DNA from 4 places in the Exiguobacterium sp. U13-1 genome. Region 3 is predicted to be linked to each of the others. Evidence: predicted binding sites of a transcription regulator. Region 3 holds the regulator's gene; each other region holds the start of a gene.
The links. The regulator Rex, encoded in region 3, represses fermentation and respiration genes when NADH is low (regulators of the CRP and FNR family bind a similar motif). The targets are predictions, from matches to a motif close to TTGTGAAATATTTCACAA.
Positions count from the first base shown of each region.

Region 1: a site for Rex is predicted at 2,654-2,671, ahead of ESP131_RS06980 (L-lactate dehydrogenase). Genes of this name have one in related genera too.
Region 2: a site for Rex is predicted at 1,675-1,692, ahead of pflB (formate C-acetyltransferase). Genes of this name have one in related genera too.
Region 4: a site for Rex is predicted at 2,003-2,020, ahead of cydD (thiol reductant ABC exporter subunit CydD). Genes of this name have one in related genera too.

Region 1 is NZ_CP015731.1:1,377,935-1,382,306, reverse strand. Features, by position in the region: gene ESP131_RS06990 (M42 family metallopeptidase) at 1-686, opposite strand, end outside; gene ESP131_RS06985 (GNAT family N-acetyltransferase) at 846-1,355, opposite strand; gene ESP131_RS06980 (L-lactate dehydrogenase) at 1,611-2,567, opposite strand; gene ESP131_RS06975 (DUF92 domain-containing protein) at 2,733-3,512, opposite strand; gene ESP131_RS06970 (5-formyltetrahydrofolate cyclo-ligase) at 3,506-4,051, opposite strand; gene rpmG (50S ribosomal protein L33) at 4,109-4,258, opposite strand; gene ESP131_RS06960 (1,4-alpha-glucan branching protein domain-containing protein) at 4,363-4,372, opposite strand, start outside.
Region 2 is NZ_CP015731.1:1,099,343-1,103,714, reverse strand. Features, by position in the region: gene ESP131_RS05625 (DEAD/DEAH box helicase) at 1-982, opposite strand, end outside; gene ESP131_RS05620 (hypothetical protein) at 1,011-1,439, opposite strand; gene pflB (formate C-acetyltransferase) at 1,779-4,028, shown strand; gene pflA (pyruvate formate-lyase-activating protein) at 4,063-4,372, shown strand, end outside.
Region 3 is NZ_CP015731.1:160,735-165,106, forward strand. Features, by position in the region: tRNA gene ESP131_RS00795 (tRNA-Ala) at 128-203, opposite strand; gene tatC (twin-arginine translocase subunit TatC) at 308-1,087, opposite strand; gene ESP131_RS00805 (twin-arginine translocase TatA/TatE family subunit) at 1,095-1,292, opposite strand; gene ESP131_RS00810 (redox-sensing transcriptional repressor Rex) at 1,292-1,951, opposite strand; gene ESP131_RS00815 (ATP-binding cassette domain-containing protein) at 2,119-4,020, shown strand; gene ESP131_RS00820 (hypothetical protein) at 4,002-4,372, shown strand, end outside.
Region 4 is NZ_CP015731.1:613,985-618,356, forward strand. Features, by position in the region: one part of gene ESP131_RS03320 (IS3 family transposase) at 1-14, shown strand, start outside; one part of gene ESP131_RS03320 (IS3 family transposase) at 14-900, shown strand; gene ESP131_RS03325 (nuclear transport factor 2 family protein) at 974-1,342, opposite strand; gene ESP131_RS03330 (Rrf2 family transcriptional regulator) at 1,365-1,847, opposite strand; gene cydD (thiol reductant ABC exporter subunit CydD) at 2,056-3,786, shown strand; gene cydC (thiol reductant ABC exporter subunit CydC) at 3,783-4,372, shown strand, end outside.

The DNA of each region.
Region 1 (4,372 bases), 1.2 Mb from region 3:
TCTGCGACTTCTTCCGTGAATCCAGCATTTCCACCGAATCCGACTTCTTCGTAATTTGAAATCAGGATCTGGACCGTGTGTGGTAGTTCGATTGTTTTCCATTCCTTGATCAATTCAAGCAACAAAGCAACAGATGCTTTATCATCGAGATGGCGCGACTTCACGAATCCTGTTTCCGTATAGAGGAATCGCGGATCAAACGTTACGATGTCTCCTACTTCAATCCCCGCGACGCGCGTCTCTTCTGCTGTCGTCGAACGGATATCGAGCCGTACTTCGATATTATCAGCGGATCGTTCCGTTTTGTTCGTCTCGCGCGACGTATGAACACTCGAATGGTGGAACACGATCGTACCTGAAATCGTTTGACCGTCCATCTTGTGAATGAGACAGTTCTCACCTTCGATCGCTGTCCAAGCATATCCCCCCAGTTGTGATAAACGAAGTCGTCCTGTTGGTAAAATTTCTTTCACCATCGCTCCTAGTGTGTCGACGTGTGCCGTCAGTAACCGCGTGCGCGTTGAAGCACCAGGTAGTGTCGCTAAAATCGCTCCTTTTTCAAGCTTTCGATACGTGATCCCTTCTGCTACCAATCGCTTTTCTACATATGTAATAGCTTCTTTTGTCGAACCTGTTGGACTCGGAATCGAGACAAGCTCTTCAATCGTACGTATGACTTCTTTCATGTTCATTCGCTCCCTTTCAATCGGACTACGACGTGACATCCGCTTTGTTCTCATGATAACAAATATTCATTCTTTGCCGATACTGATATCCTACGGATACCATGCGAAAAAGCTGTAGCGCTTTTTTGCTACAGCTTCTTTCCACACCATCTCAAGAACTTAGACGTACTTCTTCATCCAAATATCATCACGATATGTGCCGTCTTCTAATTTTACGGAATCTGGATCTTCGGCATATACTTCAAAACCGAGCGACTCATAAAGATTTTGTGCGGCTTCGTTCCCTGATAAAACGGCAAGAATGACTTGCTCGACGTCCGGTAACTTCTTCGCTTCCTCGATTAAGGCTTCCATCAGAGCGCGACCAGTACCCCCACGATATTCAGGTGATACGTATACTCCGGAAATCATCGCTTTATGCGATTCACGTGACAATTCATATGGTTTGACCTGACCAAACCCAAACAATGTATCACCGTCGAACATACCAAGCCAAACCTCATCGGAGTCGGGTTCTCCCTCAAGTCCTTCTTGTACTTCGCGGAGCGGGGTTTGCTGTTCATCATCAAACGAATGACCGAATGCATCTGGATGATTTTTTAATCCCTCAAGGCGTAGATTCCAGTATTGTTCTGCATCCTCTTTAGTTAGTTTTCGAAAAGTATACATGACTGTCGGTTCTCTCCTTTTTGGGTATCATGACGTACAAAAAATGACGTAAAAACGCTTCTATCTCTTACTTAACCCTTTTCTAGTAAAATAAAACCTAGATTTTTCTCTTTTTACTACCGGACGAATAGATGTAATTATTAACGTGTTTGTTCTCCACATCAAAAAAACTCAAGTGTGGACAATATGAAGCAGGTCCGACACTTGAGTTTTTTGCTACTTTATTTCGTAACACCTTCATCATGATTCGTACGATTATCCTTGTAAGACGGGTTCAAGCGTCTGACGCAATACATCAGCAGAATGATGGAATTTCTTCAACTCTTCATCCGTCAATGAGACTTCAATGATTTCACGCACACCTTGACGATTGATGATGGCAGGAACTCCAATATGGATACCGGAAATTCCATACTGACCATCGACATGCGCACCGACCGTCAACAGACAGTTCTCATTTCCGAGGATGGCACGAACGATACGAACGAGCCCAAGCCCAATCGCATAATAGGTTGCCCCTTTGCGCTCGATAATATGATAAGCAGCATCTCGGACGTTGATGTAGATTTGATCAAGATCTGCTTGAGAATAACGATCGTCTTCAGCAAGTAGTTCATCAATCGTTTTTCCATAAATGCGGCTGTTACTCCAGGCAGCGAATTCCGTATCACCATGTTCGCCAAGAATATAGGCATGGGCATTTCGGGAATCAATGTGAAAGTATTCTCCGAGCATTTGACGCAGGCGCGCTGTATCAAGCACCGTTCCTGATCCAAATACGCGGGATTTCGGAAGACCAGAATATTTCCAGGCAAGATGCGCCATGATATCAACCGGATTAGAAGCCACGACGATGATACCATCAAAACCGGAATCCATGATTTGACGAATCATTTCTTTCATGATCAACGCATTCTTTGCAACGAGATCGAGTCTTGTCTCACCTGGTTTTTGTGGAGCGCCTGCCGTGATGACGACGACTTCCGCTTCGCGGCAGTCCGCGTAGTCTCCAGCCCATATTCGCATCGGTGAAGAGCTAAATGGTGTTCCGTGGTTTAAGTCCATTGCCTCGCCCTCTGCTTTGGCTTTGTTGACATCAATGATGACAAGTTCTTCACAAAGTCCAGCTGTTGACATCTGATAGGCAAAGCTTGAACCGACTGCACCAGCTCCAATGAGGGCTACTCGTGTCACTTTCGCATGTAATTCCATATCGTTATGTCCACCCTTCCATTCGTCCTAAGAGTTTGTTAACTATCTCACAAGTAAATTGTAACATCTTTCACATTATTTGTATCATGTGAAATTAATCACATTTGTCCATTTTGTGTCATTGATATCCTAACATAAGGAATTACATGCTCACATACTTTCCAGTTACCAAAATCGAACGATGATAAACCCGATTCCGCTTGCCAAACCACTCGTTAAGACATTGACAGCATCATTCCCTAAAAATCGAATGCCTGAAACGTAAGCTGTCGGTTGACCATGGTGCTCTCGCTTTTCCGTGTATTCCCCACAAACCGTACATCGATAAACGCGTTGCCCTACCGCTCCAAATAGTGTATCCAGTAGGCTCCCGAGTACACCGATGCTTGTTACGAGTAAGACGTGTCTTAAAGAAAGAGAAAATATCCAATGCGCTGCTACAGCGATGAACGCAGCTCCTGCGATCGTACCGATCGTTCCAATCAGCGACATCGCTCCACTCGTTCCTGCTGCTACCCGTCGTAACGTTTTGAGAGACCACGGATCACGTCTTGAGAGCGGTCCGATTTCAGATGCCCACGTGTCAGCATTCGATGCTGCGATGACGAATAGAAATAACAAGAGATACGCAAAATCCATCGTCATGGCATACGCTAAGGCAGCAACGAACGCTACCCCTCCATTCGCAAGGACTTGCCATCCGTCACGCGCGCCGTCTTTCTCAACGATGGAGTCGACCGATTGTTTTCTAGATCGTCCGACCTTCGATAACAGACTCGAGCTACCAAAGAAGAGTAAGAGTACTACTAATCCTTGCCAACCGAATCCGAATGAGACACCACTACCGACAAGCAGGGTCATGATAGCACCACTTGTCGTCAATAAACGAAAAGATCGTCCGGTCCAAGCAAGCAATAGACAAAACAAAATGGTCGCGCTCAACATCGGATGACCTCTAATTCAGTGACGATCAAGTCAACGGGGATATCAAAGGCTTCCACTTCGAAATCTGGAAGAAGTTGTTCAGAAAAGGCAATCGATACTTTACATCCTGTATATGGCACGAGTGCACGATCGTAATAGCCTCCTCCCCATCCTAAACGATAGCCGTCCCGACGATAGGCGCGACCCGGAACGAGGCAGAGCTCTGCTTGATCAAGTGAGGCGCGACGTGCTGAAGCGATCGGTTCAGCAATCCCCATCTGATTTGCTTGCAGTTGATCTTCTGGTCCATGTTCATAAAAGACCATCTCGTCTCCGACTACTTTTGGTATCAAGACCGTCTTGCCCTCTTGCCACGCTTGTTCAATCAGCATTCTTGTATCACATTCATTTCGAAAAGCTAACGTGATCGCGACACAGGTCGCTTGTTGCCATTCAGGTAGTAACAAGACATGTTCGTGAATCAATCGTTCCTTTTCCGCACGGTTCTCCATCACATCTAGTCGTTCTTTGATCAGACGGCGTACTTCTTGTTTGTTCATAGTTGTCTTCCTTTCCACAAAAAAAGCCATCACACGAAGTGACGGCTTCCATCTCAATTATTTCACTTCACGGTGAAGTGTGTGCTTACGGAGACGTGGGTTGTATTTCTTCAACTCAAGACGCTCTGGGTTGTTACGCTTGTTCTTTTTAGTGATATAAGTACGGTCACCAGTTTCAGTGCAAGCTAATGTGATTTTAACGCGCATGGGATTCCCTCCTATCTAGCTCTCGATGTATCAAGTGATTTTGCTTTACATAAGGTTAAGCATACTCAAGTATCGTACCAAGAAAGGAAAGGAATTGCAACTGTTCATCCGTTC
Region 2 (4,372 bases), 940 kb from region 3:
CATTTCCACGTCCCGTCCGACCTGAACGGTGTACGAAATCGTCAAGCGACTCCGGTAAATCATAATGGACGACATGCGTGACTGCTTCGATATCTAAACCACGTGCCGCAAGACCTGTCGTAACGAGTAACGGAAACTCTCCTTTTTTATAAGAACGCAATGTCTCCATCCGCTCTCGTTTTCCTTTTTCAGCGTCTAAAATCCGGTATTTCAATGAAAATTTACTCAACTCGCCATTCAATGGTCCGAGGAAGGAGCGGTTATTAATGAATGTCAGCACTTTTGATCCTTGCATGTTCGCCAGACGACGTAACAATTCCGGCTTCTGACGACGTGAAGTCTCCAAATAACCAAATGTCACTTGTGTGCTGACGGCACGCTCAACCCGAATTGTCTCAGGATTATTCGCAAGCGTCCGTCCCCATTCTGCTGTCCGTTCCGGTAATGTAGCTGAGACGAATGCCAGTTGTCGATCGCGTAGTGCACTGTTTGCGATCCGCGTCGCCGAGTCACTCATACCACTCTCATAGATTTGATCCGCTTCGTCCAAGACGATCAATTTCACCTTATGCATCTTCAACTTCTTCGAATCAATCAACTCAACGAGACGCCCAGGTGTTCCGACGATGATTTGCGGTTTTTTCTTCAATCGTTCATATTGCCGTTTTAATTCAACTCCACCAATGAATGCACCGGATTTGATCCCACTTCCTTGAGCAAACAATTGAATGACTTGATGAATTTGCATGACGAGTTCCCGTGTTGGTGCCGTGATCACGACTTGCACGTGTGGTTCTTCTACTTCAATCTTTTCTAAAGCTGGAATGACATAGGCAAGCGTCTTCCCTGTTCCTGTCGGCGCTTCCGCCAGGACATCTTTTCCTTCGCGCAACAACGGAATCGCTTGTTCTTGAACAGGCATCAACTCCGTAAAGCGTGCGCGTTCCCATGCTTCCTGTAAAAATGGTTTTGTAAAATTCATAACGATTTCTCCTACTCTCTTAATTCCATCATGCCGTTACGTATTCGACATGATCTCCTGATGCATCACGGTATCCCCGTAATGTCTGTGTATATTCATTTCCTGCGTCGAGCAATCGAATGTGGAATCGAATCTCGCTTTCACCGGCTTCTTCTTCTAAAATTTCGAACCCTTGGATGACACGATCCTGTAATTCTGCAGCGAGTGCCGGGTACTCCGCAAGACTCGCATACGTCGCTTTTACGTCAACCGGACGACGAACAAACGCAATCCAATACGATTCATCATAGCCGATAAAGTCTTCATAATCAAAATCGTCTTCAAACCGAATCCAGAATCCATCATTTTCGAATTCCGTGATCATTCCCGTTCGCGTTGAACCGTCCGATCCGATTTTCAGCGAGACCCAGTCTCCTGACTGATACTCTCCTTGTTGTGTTAATGATACATACTCCATTTGGCACACCTCCACGTTCTATATTCCCTTTTTCATTGTCAACGATACGTCTTAAAAATACAAGGCACCGTAGCGTGACATTCCTCACAGTTTCAACTGTTCTAGTGAATCTTTTTCAAAACAACTCATACAGTTTCCAAAAAACCTTGAATTAGCAATCTAAAACTGTTTTTTTAAAACTATTTTCATATGAATACAGAAATAAAGAAAGCCCGTCATATCAACGTTTGTTCACTTGTTAAAACATTCACATGAACGTAAAGGGAATCAGCCCTTCCTTTTGTTACACTATTCACATAAGGAACTGATGATTAGCTCAATATTAAAGGAGTGGTATCCATGTTATTAGAAAAAACGAGTGCTTGGACGAACTTTACGTCTGGTGAATGGGTAAAGACGATCGATGTCGCAGACTTCATCCGACTCAATCGCACGGAATATACAGGAGATGATCACTTTTTAGTCGGTCCGACGCAAGCAACGGAACGGCTTTGGCAACAAATTCTACAGCTGACGAATGAAGAACGACAACGTGGTGGTGTGTATGCCGTCGATGCTAAAACACCATCAACGATCCTCTCGCATGATGCAGGGTATCTGAATCGCTCACTTGAAAAAATCGTTGGCTTACAGACTGACGAACCGTTTAAACGTTCGATTCATCCGAACGGTGGGATTCGGATGGTGAATGATGCCCTAGCTGCGTATGGCTTTGAAGCAGACGAGACCGTCACGAAAACTTTCAGCGAGTACCGGAAGACACATAACCAAGGGGTTTTCGATGCCTATACCCCTGAGATGCGCGCTGCACGTAAAGCCGGCATTATCACCGGATTACCTGATGCTTATGGTCGCGGACGGATCATCGGTGACTATCGTCGTGTTGCTTTGTACGGAACGGCACGCTTGATCGAAGAACGTAAGAAGGATTTAAAGGCACGTGGCGGATTCTTATCTGAATCGATGATTCGCGACCGTGAAGAGATGAATGAACAGTTGCGCGCATTAACGGAATTGACCGAGCTTGGAGCTCGTTATGGTTTCGATCTCTCCCGCCCTGCAGAAACAGCACAAGAAGCATTCCAGTGGGTCTATCTTGCCTATCTTGCTGCCATCAAGGAGCAAAACGGGGCAGCCATGTCACTCGGTCGAGTCTCGACGTTCCTTGATATTTATGTCGAACGTGATCTTGCGGCTGGTCGCTTGACGGAAGAGACTGCACAAGAACTCGTCGATCATTTCGTCATGAAGCTTCGGATCGTCAAATTCTTACGGACACCGGACTATAATGATCTCTTCTCGGGTGACCCGACGTGGGTAACGGAATCCATTGGTGGAATGAGTGAAGATGGGCGATCAAACGTCACGAAAAGTTCATTCCGCTTCTTACACACACTCTCGACACTTGGTCCGGCACCGGAACCGAATCTAACCGTTCTCTGGTCTACTCAGCTTCCACGCGGATTCAAGGAATTCTGTGCGAAGATGTCGATCGTTTCAAGCTCGATTCAATATGAAAACGATGATTTGATGTTACCGGTTTATGGAGATGATTACGGCATCGCTTGTTGTGTCTCCGCGATGAAGATTGGGAAACAGATGCAGTTCTTCGGTGCGCGAGCAAACCTGGCAAAAGCATTACTCTATACAATCAATGGCGGAATGGACGAGAAGCTCAAAATTCAAGTCGCCCCCGCAAGTCCATTGATGCTTGATGAAGTACTCGATTACGAAACCGTCATGGCGGCTTATGATCGTCAACTCGATTGGCTCGCAGAACTGTACGTTAACACACTGAATGTCATCCATTACATGCATGATAAATACAGTTACGAACGGATTGAGATGGCGTTACACGATCCGGAAATCTTACGGACGATGGCATGCGGTATCGCTGGTTTATCGGTCGTCGCTGACAGTCTATCCGCCATCCGTTACGCAACAGTCCGTCCGATCCGAGATGCGGATGGGATTGCAGTTGATTTCAAGATCGAAGGCGAGTTTCCGAAGTTCGGAAATAACGATGAACGGGTCGATCAGATGGCAGTTGATCTCGTGACGCTGTTCATGGAGAAAATCCGTAAACATCCAACGTATCGCAATGCGCTTCCGACACAGTCTGTCCTAACGATCACTTCAAACGTCGTCTACGGTAAAAAGACAGGAAATACGCCAGATGGACGCCGTGCGGGTGAACCATTTGCACCGGGTGCTAACCCGATGCACGGACGTGACACTAGAGGAGCTGTCGCCGCACTGACATCTGTCGGAAAATTACCATATGAGCATGCGCTCGACGGTATCTCCTACACGTTCTCGATCGTGCCAAAAGCACTTGGTAAGGATGAGACCACACGTATTCGCAATACGGTCGGATTACTTGACGGATATATGGGTGGTACGACTTCAAAAGGACACCATTTGAATGTCAACGTCTTTGACCGTGAGACGTTACTCGATGCTATGGAGCATCCAGAACAATATCCGCAGTTAACGATTCGGGTATCCGGTTATGCCGTGAACTTCATTAAACTGACGCGCGAACAACAGATCGATGTCATTAATCGAACGTTCCACGGTTCTCTCTAAAATGATGTGTAGTATGTGAAAGGAAGTGAGCAAGATGACCTATGGTATGATCCATTCCGTTGAATCATGTGGAACAGTCGATGGTCCTGGCATTCGATTCATCGTCTTTACGCAAGGATGTCCATTACGGTGTCAATACTGTCATAACGTGGATACATGGGAGTTCGGTTGCGGACGGCGTGTCTCAGCAGACGAAGTCGTAAAAGAAGCGATCAGCTATCGCTCCTTTTTCGAGGCAACGGGTGGCGGAATCACCTTCTCTGGAGGTGAACCGCTCGCTCAGCCAGAATTCTTGGAGGCTGCTTTAACAGAAGCAAAACGACATGGACTGCATACGGTCATCG
Region 3 (4,372 bases):
ATAAACAATTTATATTTGTCTATTTTTTTAATTTATTTGTTTTACATGACATTTTATATTTGTAAGGAATTTAACTGGGAGTAAAATAAAAACTCCTCGACGCTTCGAGGAGTTAGATATTTGGTATTGGTGGAGACTATCGGGATCGAACCGACGACCTTTTGGCTGCCAGCCAAACGCTCTCCCAGCTGAGCTAAGCCCCCATGAATTATCTTTAGTATACGCATCACTAACTGCTTTATCAATATAAAAAGAACGCTTTCCTAAAAAAGAATCCCTTCCAAAATCGTCGGAAGGAATTCACGATTCATTTATTCAATTCACGCATCAAGTCCGCCTGTCGTTCAAGCTCTGCCTGTTGCTCGAGGATCAAGACCTTTTTGTACGTCCGCGCAGAAATCAAGATGCTGATCTCATAGAGAACGAACAATGGAACCGAGATCATCAAGTGTGACGTCACGTCCGGCGGTGCGATCAATGCCGCAACGACGAACAGCGCAAAGTACGCATATTTCCGATTCTTTCGCATGAAATATGGCGTCACGAGACCAAGACGTGTCAGGAACATCGTCACGACCGGCAATTGGAACAGAAGACCGAACGGCATCGTCAACCGGATTAAGAAACTGAAGTAGTTCTCGACTCCGATGACTTGTTCGATTCCGAGCTCTTTCCCGAGATCCGTTGAGACTTCAAGCAAGAAGGGAAGCAACCAGAAATACGAGAAGGCTACGCCAGCCAAAAACAGAAAGAAGATGACCGGAATATACGTCAATGTCGCTTTTTGCTCCTTGTCATAAAGTCCTGGTCGGACGAATGCCCAGAGTTGATACATCCAGAACGGTGACGCTAAAATCAGCGCAATGATGAACGCAAGATTCAAATACAACATTAAAGGATCGGCGACGTTGAAGGCATTCAAACCGATGCCGAGCTCTTTTAAGTCCGCTTGCAAGAAGCGAACGAGCGGTCGGACGAGCGGAAATGCGACAGCGAACAGGACGACGACGATGATAAGCGACCAGACGATCCGCTTGCGCAGTTCGTCAAGGTGCGACGTCATGCTTTGCTCTTGATCAACCGTCATGATTCAATCACTTCTCTTTCGGTTCGTCCTTTTTATCGTCGTCCATGATGCCGTTCGTAGCATTCTTGAACTCTTTCAATGTCTGACCCGCAGCGCGTCCGAATTCTGGTAACTTCTTCGGTCCGAAGATGATCAACGCGACGACCGCGATTAATCCGATGCTCGCTGGTCCGATACCTAGTGTGAGCGGGATAAGGTTTTCCATTATGATTTCACTCCTTCAGCTGATTGCGAATAATGCTTCATGAAATAAACTAACGACTGCAACTCGATCGATAAATCGATGTGATGGACCCGGACGCTCGCTGGCACGTTCAACCGCGCTGGCGTAAAGTTCAGGATGCCTGTCACACCATACTCGACTAACTCATCCGCTACTGACTGTGCGAACTGCGATGGAACCGTCAAGATGGCAACATCGACCTGATTCGCTTCGATTTGTTCTTTCATGTCCGAAACATGATAGATTGGAACGTCATGCGTCGTTGTTCCGACCTTCTCTTCGTCCGCATCAAACGCAACGACTATCCGAGTACTATTATTCTTTAAAAAGTTATAATTTGCAAACGCTGTTCCGAGATGACCGACCCCGATTAAGGCAACATTCGTCACCTCATCTTGATTCAAGGTTTTGCGGAAAAACGTTAAGAGATGTTGAACGTTATATCCATACCCCTTCTTCCCTAATGCCCCAAAGTAGGAAAAATCGCGACGAATCGTTGCTGAATCAACCTTCACCGCCTCGCTTAACTCAGCAGAAGAGACGCGGAGCTTGCCTGAATTGTATAAACTTTGGATGAAGCGATAATATAGCGGCAACCGTTTTGCTGTCGCTTGTGGAATTTTTGTGTCTGGTCCATTCATCCTGCAGTTCCCCCTTCGGCCACATCCATCGTGGCACCCAAATCTTTGCAAAAAGCTTTCTACTCTCCTTGATTGTAAACCACTTCACATAGAGTCACAAATAATATATTCCGCAGGACCTCGCGCTTTTGTTCGTGATAGACTAAAGGGTGGAAGGATGGATGGAAATGATACTCTTACAAGTCAATCAACTCTCGAAATCATTCGGCGTCGAGCCGATTTTAGAAAATATCAAACTGGAAGTACAAGAGCGAGATCGGATTGCGCTCGTCGGACGAAACGGTGCCGGTAAATCGACCTTGCTCAAAATCATCGCTGGTGAACTCAGTCATGACTCGGGTGACATCATGAAAGGCAAGGATGTCAAAATCGGTTATCTCGCACAAGACAGTGGTCTCGAATCGAATGAGACGATCTGGAACGAGATGCTGACCGTCTTCGAACATCTCCAGGAACAAGAACGGACACTGCGCCGGATGGAAATCGAAATGGGCATGGAGCATATCTTGAACGACCCGGTCGCTTACGATCGTCTCTTGAAGACGTACGATCAAGCGCAACACGACTTCTCAGAAGCCGGTGGTTATCAGTTCGAAGCGAATATCCGCTCCGTTTTGCACGGCATGCGCTTTTATCCGGATGATTACTCGCGCCGGATTCAGACATTATCCGGTGGTCAACGAACACGACTCGCCTTAGCGAAGATGCTTCTGCAAGCACCAGAGCTCCTCATTCTTGATGAGCCGACCAACCACCTTGATATCGATACACTCGCTTGGCTCGAAAGTTACCTCGGCGGTTATCGTGGCGCCGTCCTGATCGTCTCACACGACCGGTACTTCCTCGACCAAGTCGTCAATGTCGTCTATGAGCTGTCGCGCAATGTCTGTCGTAAGTTCACCGGGAACTACACGAAGTACTTGGAACAAAAAGCGGCCTTGTACGATCAAGAAATGAAACAGTTCGAACAGCAACAAGAAGAAATCGCAAAGATGCAGGACTTCATTCAACGCAACATCGCCCGGGCGACGACGACAAAACGTGCCCAAAGTGTCCGGAAACGGCTCGAGAAGGTCGACCGACTCGACCGACCAGATGGGGATGAACGTAGCACGGTCCTGTCCTTCCCAATTGAAAAACAGAGCGGGAACGATGTTCTTCAAGTCAATCAACTGGCGATCGGTTACGAAGAAGCTGTCTCAAAAGACATCACGTTCCGCTTGCAACGCGGCGAATCACTGGCACTCGTCGGACCAAACGGAATCGGAAAGTCGACGCTCTTGAAAGTTCTCGTCGGTCGCTTACGCCCCCTATTCGGTGATTTCCGGTTCGGTACCGGCGTCTCGATCGGATATTACGATCAAGAGCAGGCGGAACTCAATGACCGGAACCGTGTCATCGATGAGATTTGGAACGAATGGCCACTAATGCGTGAACAAGAAGTCCGTTCTGTCCTCGGGCAATTCTTGTTTAGCGGTGACGATGTCTTCAAGATCGTCCATGAGTTATCCGGTGGCGAACGCGGACGTCTCGCACTCGCAAAACTGAAACTCCGGAAGACGAACGTCCTCGTCCTCGATGAGCCGACGAACCACTTGGATTTGGATTCGAAGATGGTCCTCGAAAACGCCCTCGTCGACTACGAAGGAACGCTGTTATTTGTCTCTCACGACCGTTACTTCATCGACCGGATCGCGACACGCGTTATTGAGATGAGTGAAGCGGGCGTGACGGAATACCTCGGTGATTATTCGTACTACACGGAGAAGAAGGCGGAGCAAGAAGAGATTGCGCGTCTTGAAGCGGAGGAAGCAAAAGCCGCAAAAGTCACGGCGTCGAAGACGATCGACAAGGAAGCACAGAAAGAAGAACGCAAGCGCCGTCAGCAAATCGAACAGCTCGAACAAGACATCGAGCGGCTCGAACAGCGTTCGGCAGAAATTGAACAGTTGCTTTGTGAACCGGAAGTCTTCAATGATATTCCGAAAGCGACAGCTCTTTCAGCAGAACGTGATCAGATTGATGTCGATCTGCTCGAATTGATGGAACGATGGGAGAACCAACACTGATGCGGACGAAAAGTTTTTTCATTAACTTGATTCAAGGACTGCTATCCGGCATCCTTTATTTCGTACCGATGTATGCGGACTACGTGTCCACCTTCATCCGACCGGATGCTTTTAATGCCGCGCTTCCTTTGTTCCTCCTGATTTCTTGTATGATCGGTCTCGTCATCCAAACATGGAGCGGTCTTTTCGTCAGTTTACTTTCGGGATTATGCTGTACGCTCCTGACGACACAGCTATTCGTCGAACTCACTGACCCGTTGATCTTATCGTATTACGGTAGTGTCTCACCGCTCACCGCTTTCTTGATCAGCTGTGTCGGCATTTGGGCACTCGCGATCGTCTTTTATTTGCT
Region 4 (4,372 bases), 450 kb from region 3:
AAATGAGATCTTAAAAAAGTACATGGAAATCGAAAGAGAGTTGAGAAAGAAGTAGTCATAAAAATTGTAGAGTTTCTTCGGAGAAAGTATACAATCACCGCCATTCTTAGCGCTTTGAATGTACCAAGAGCAAGCTATTACCGTTGGATTAAGGAATCTGTTAAAGCACCTTCAGTGCTCGAAAAAACCGTCATTGAACTAAGTAAACAGACGAAGTATCGGAATGGACATCGAAAAATAAAGGCATTATTACAGCAAATCTATCAGTTAAAAGCCAATCGGAATACCGTACAGAAAATCATGCAAAAACACCATCTCCAATGTCGGATCAAGCCGAAGCGAAGATGGAAGTCTCAAGGTGAGCGCATCATAACGGCACCGGATCTCATCAAGCGCGATTTCACAGCAAGTAAACCGAATCAAAAGTGGGTGACGGATATCACCTATATCCAATACGGCAGCACGACGAAATATCTTTCCATCATCATGGATCTTTTTAATAACGAAATCGTCGCATACAAGTTATACGAGCATCAACAAACGTCTCTTGTGATTGATACGTTGAAGATAGCGCTTGAGAATCGAAACTATCCCGAAGGGGTCATCCTTCATTCGGACCAAGGAAGTGTCTATACGTCATACGCCTTTCAAGAATTCGTTAAAAGGAATCACCTAACAAGCAGCATGTCTCGTAGAGGAAACTGTTGGGACAACGCAGTTATCGAATCGTTCCACTCTAATTTAAAGTCCGAGGAATTCCAGTACGTCAAATTTAATTCACTAAGAGACCATGAGGTCTCTGAACGCGTTACTAATTACTTAAATTACTATAACGAAGAACGAATCCAAGAAAAATTAGGCTACCTGACACCGAAAAAATACGGTGTACAGGCAGCCTAATCAAGGTTTTTTATATGTGTCTCATATTGCTAGGTCAGTCTAGAACACAGGTTTTCGTTGTTTAAAAGTAATCTTATGAACGGAACATCGTCGGGTCATCTGGAACGTTCTCCAGGTAAGCGATCCGTCCGTTTTCATCAAGACGTGCGATATCTTTTCCGTCTTGCGTGAAGACACTACCGTCTGCCCGTTTTCCGCAAACTGCCCAGCGTGTTTCATATGTTCCTGGTGTTGTTTCTTCCCAGCCTGCGTACATGTGCTTAATGTCTTGATTCGCCGTGAACACATGACGGACGAACTGTTTCCAGGCGTCGATGCCGTGCTTTGGTTGTCCGTTCAGGACGAACGTGATGTCTGTCGTGAATAAGGAAACGAGATCCTCGAAAGCTTGTGCGTCCGTGCGTGACGCGTCGAATAAGTCGAAATAACGATTCAATACCATAGTAAAAACCTCTTTCTATTCATTAAAGTGTCATCATCCGGTCTGTGATTAACGCATGCAACCGTTCTAAATGTTCCGGTGGACAGGAGGCATCGATCGCTTGACGGATCGAGCCGATCGACTCGCGCTTCAACGTCGATTGCCACGCATCTTCTGCCTCTGTCATCAGATTCGAGAGTAGCCCGATTTCCTGTTCCTGAATTCCCATCAAATCCTCAAAGACACCGCTTGACGCATACAACGTTTGTTTGCCCTCGATCGCTTGATAGACGTCAAAGATTTGAATTTCGTCTGCCGGACGTCGTAAGCGAAAGCCCCCTTTGACACCGGGTACGGAATACAATAGATCCGCCTGGACGAGTTTTCGTAAGAGCTTTTGAAAATAGGTTGGCGAGGCACCGAGTTGCTGGCTGATGAATTCACCAGGCAAAACGGCGCGATCCGGAAGAAAGGTCAAGAGCAACATCGCATAGACGGATTGCTCGACCCCGGTTTTCATTTGCATGAGAAGTCTCCTTTCGTTAAACGTGGATAATGTATGTCTATAATAGTTTTATTCGAAAGAACTGTCGAGTCATATGCTCTCACAAAACCGTCACACCTTTTCGACAGCATCTGCATGGCATCCCCGTTCCGGATTCGGTATACTAAATGTACGATATGTGAAAATATTCACTAAAAGTCGTTCACACTTTGTGAAAGGACGTTTGTATATGAATCCATTAAAAGGAATCGTTCAGATTCCACGCAGTATTCTCATTCAATTCATCATTGCGGCTTTCCTGATGGGGGTTGCGGTCGTCGGTCAATCGTACGGCATCGTGTTGACGGTCGATCGAATTTTCCTGAAAGAGCAACCGTTTGAAGCCGTCATTCCGTTACTGCTCGTCGTTCTCGGTATGCTGTTGCTCCGGGTCGCCGTGACGTATTGGAACGGTCGTCTCGGTACGACGTTATCGGCGCACATGAAGCAGGCACTCCGGGAAGCGCTCGTTGCGAAATACACAGGTCGCTCGGTCGAGATGATGCTACAAGGGCAAGCGGGACAGAAGGTCAGTGTCTTGCTCGATGCCGTAGACGAGATGGACAGCTATTACAGTCAATACTTGCCGAAAGTCGTCCAGACGACAATCGTTCCCTTGATGGTCTTGATCGCGGCATTCAGCTATGACTGGATCACCGGTCTCGTCATGATGATCACGGCACCGTTCATTCCGTTGTTTTACATCATCATCGGCATCATGACGCAAAAGCGGGCCGATGCTCAACTCGAGAAGATGACGGCGTTCTCAGGAACGTTTCTTGATACGTTGCAGGGATTGACGACCTTGAAGTTATTTGGTCGCGCGAAACGACAACGTGACGTCATCGAAAAAAGCAGTCTTGATTTCCGGGATGCGACGTTAACGGTCTTGAAGCTCGCTTTCTTGTCGTCGCTGATGCTTGAGTTCATCTCGATGCTCAGCATGGGAATGATCGCACTTGAGGTCAGTCTGCGCTTGATTCTGTTCCAAAGCATCACCTTCATTCCGGCGTTCCTGATGCTCGTGTTAGCACCAGAGTACTATCTTGCCTTAAAAGAGATGGGGGCTGCCTTCCATACCGGACGCGGTAGTGTCGCGGCAGCGAAACAGATCGCAGCCGAACTGACGGCAGACGATCGTCCCGTTGCCTTCGGTCAATCAGAACTTTCGATGAACCGTCCACCACGAATCGTCTTGGATGAAGTTGATTTTACGTATCAAGAAGGACGTTTTGCCTTACAAGACGTGACACTCGCGATTGAACCATATCAAAAAGTGGCGTTGATCGGTCGCAGTGGTGCCGGTAAGTCGACTGTCTTACAGTTGATTGCCGGACTCGCGGATCCAAAAGAAGGACGGATTCTGCTCGACGGAATCGAGCGCAGTCAGGTGGCGGAAGCGAGCTGGTTCCGTCAGTTGAGCTACATCTCGCAGCATCCGTATCTGTATGCCGGAACGCTGGCAGAAAACATCGCAATCGGTGAACTCCGTCAAGCGACACCGGAAGAGATTTTTGAGGCGGCGCAGGTGGCAGGGCTCGAGGAGCTGATTGCGACGTTACCTGAAGGGATCGACACGGTGATCGGAGAAGGTGGACATGGTCTATCAGGTGGCGAGAAACAGCGCGTTGCGTTGGCACGCGCGTTCTTGAAACGACCGAACGTCATCGTCTTTGATGAACCGACGACAGGACTCGACGTCAAAACGGAGCGACTGCTTCAACAAGCGATCGAACAGCTTGGACAAGCAGCGACAGTCATTACTGTCGCACACCGCCTGCATACGATCGAGCGCTCAGATCAAATCGTCGTCCTCGATGGCGGACGAATCGTCGATCGTGGCACTCACGATGAACTGCTTGGACGTGATTCGGAATATGCTCGGATGCGTAGCGTCCAGAGAGGGGAGGAAACACGATGAAGGAACTACTAGGAGTCTTTCGGTTGATGGTGCATCAAAAACGCGATATCGCCTGGTCGATCTTCTTCGGTGTCCTCGCCGGGGTGACAGCGGTCGGTTTATTCGCAGCAAGTGGTTACCTGATTTCAAAGGCAGCCTTGTTGCCACCAATCCAGACACTCGCCGTCCTGATTGCCCTGCAAAAAATCTCGAGTCTGACGCGTGCTGTCAGTCGGTATGCGGAACGTTATTATTCGCACCGAGCGACGTTTACGATCCTCAGTGATATCCGGACGTCGTTCTACCGGAGACTCGAGCCGCTTGCACCCGGTATTTTCGGGAAGTACCGAAGTGGGGACTTACTTGCCCGAATCGTTGGGGACGTCGAGAGTCTGCAAAATACGTTTTTACGTGTCCTTTATCCACCGATCGTCTTGTTGCTCGTCTTCTTCTGTACGATCTTTTTCGTCAGTTTCTTCTCGTGGACGATTGCTGGGATTCTATTGCTTGGTCTGATTCTGACCGGTTTCTTGATTCCAGGTTGGTTCGCGTACCGCGAACAACGTTTCGCACGTTCGGTCCGTGTCCGACGCGGTGATCTGTCGAC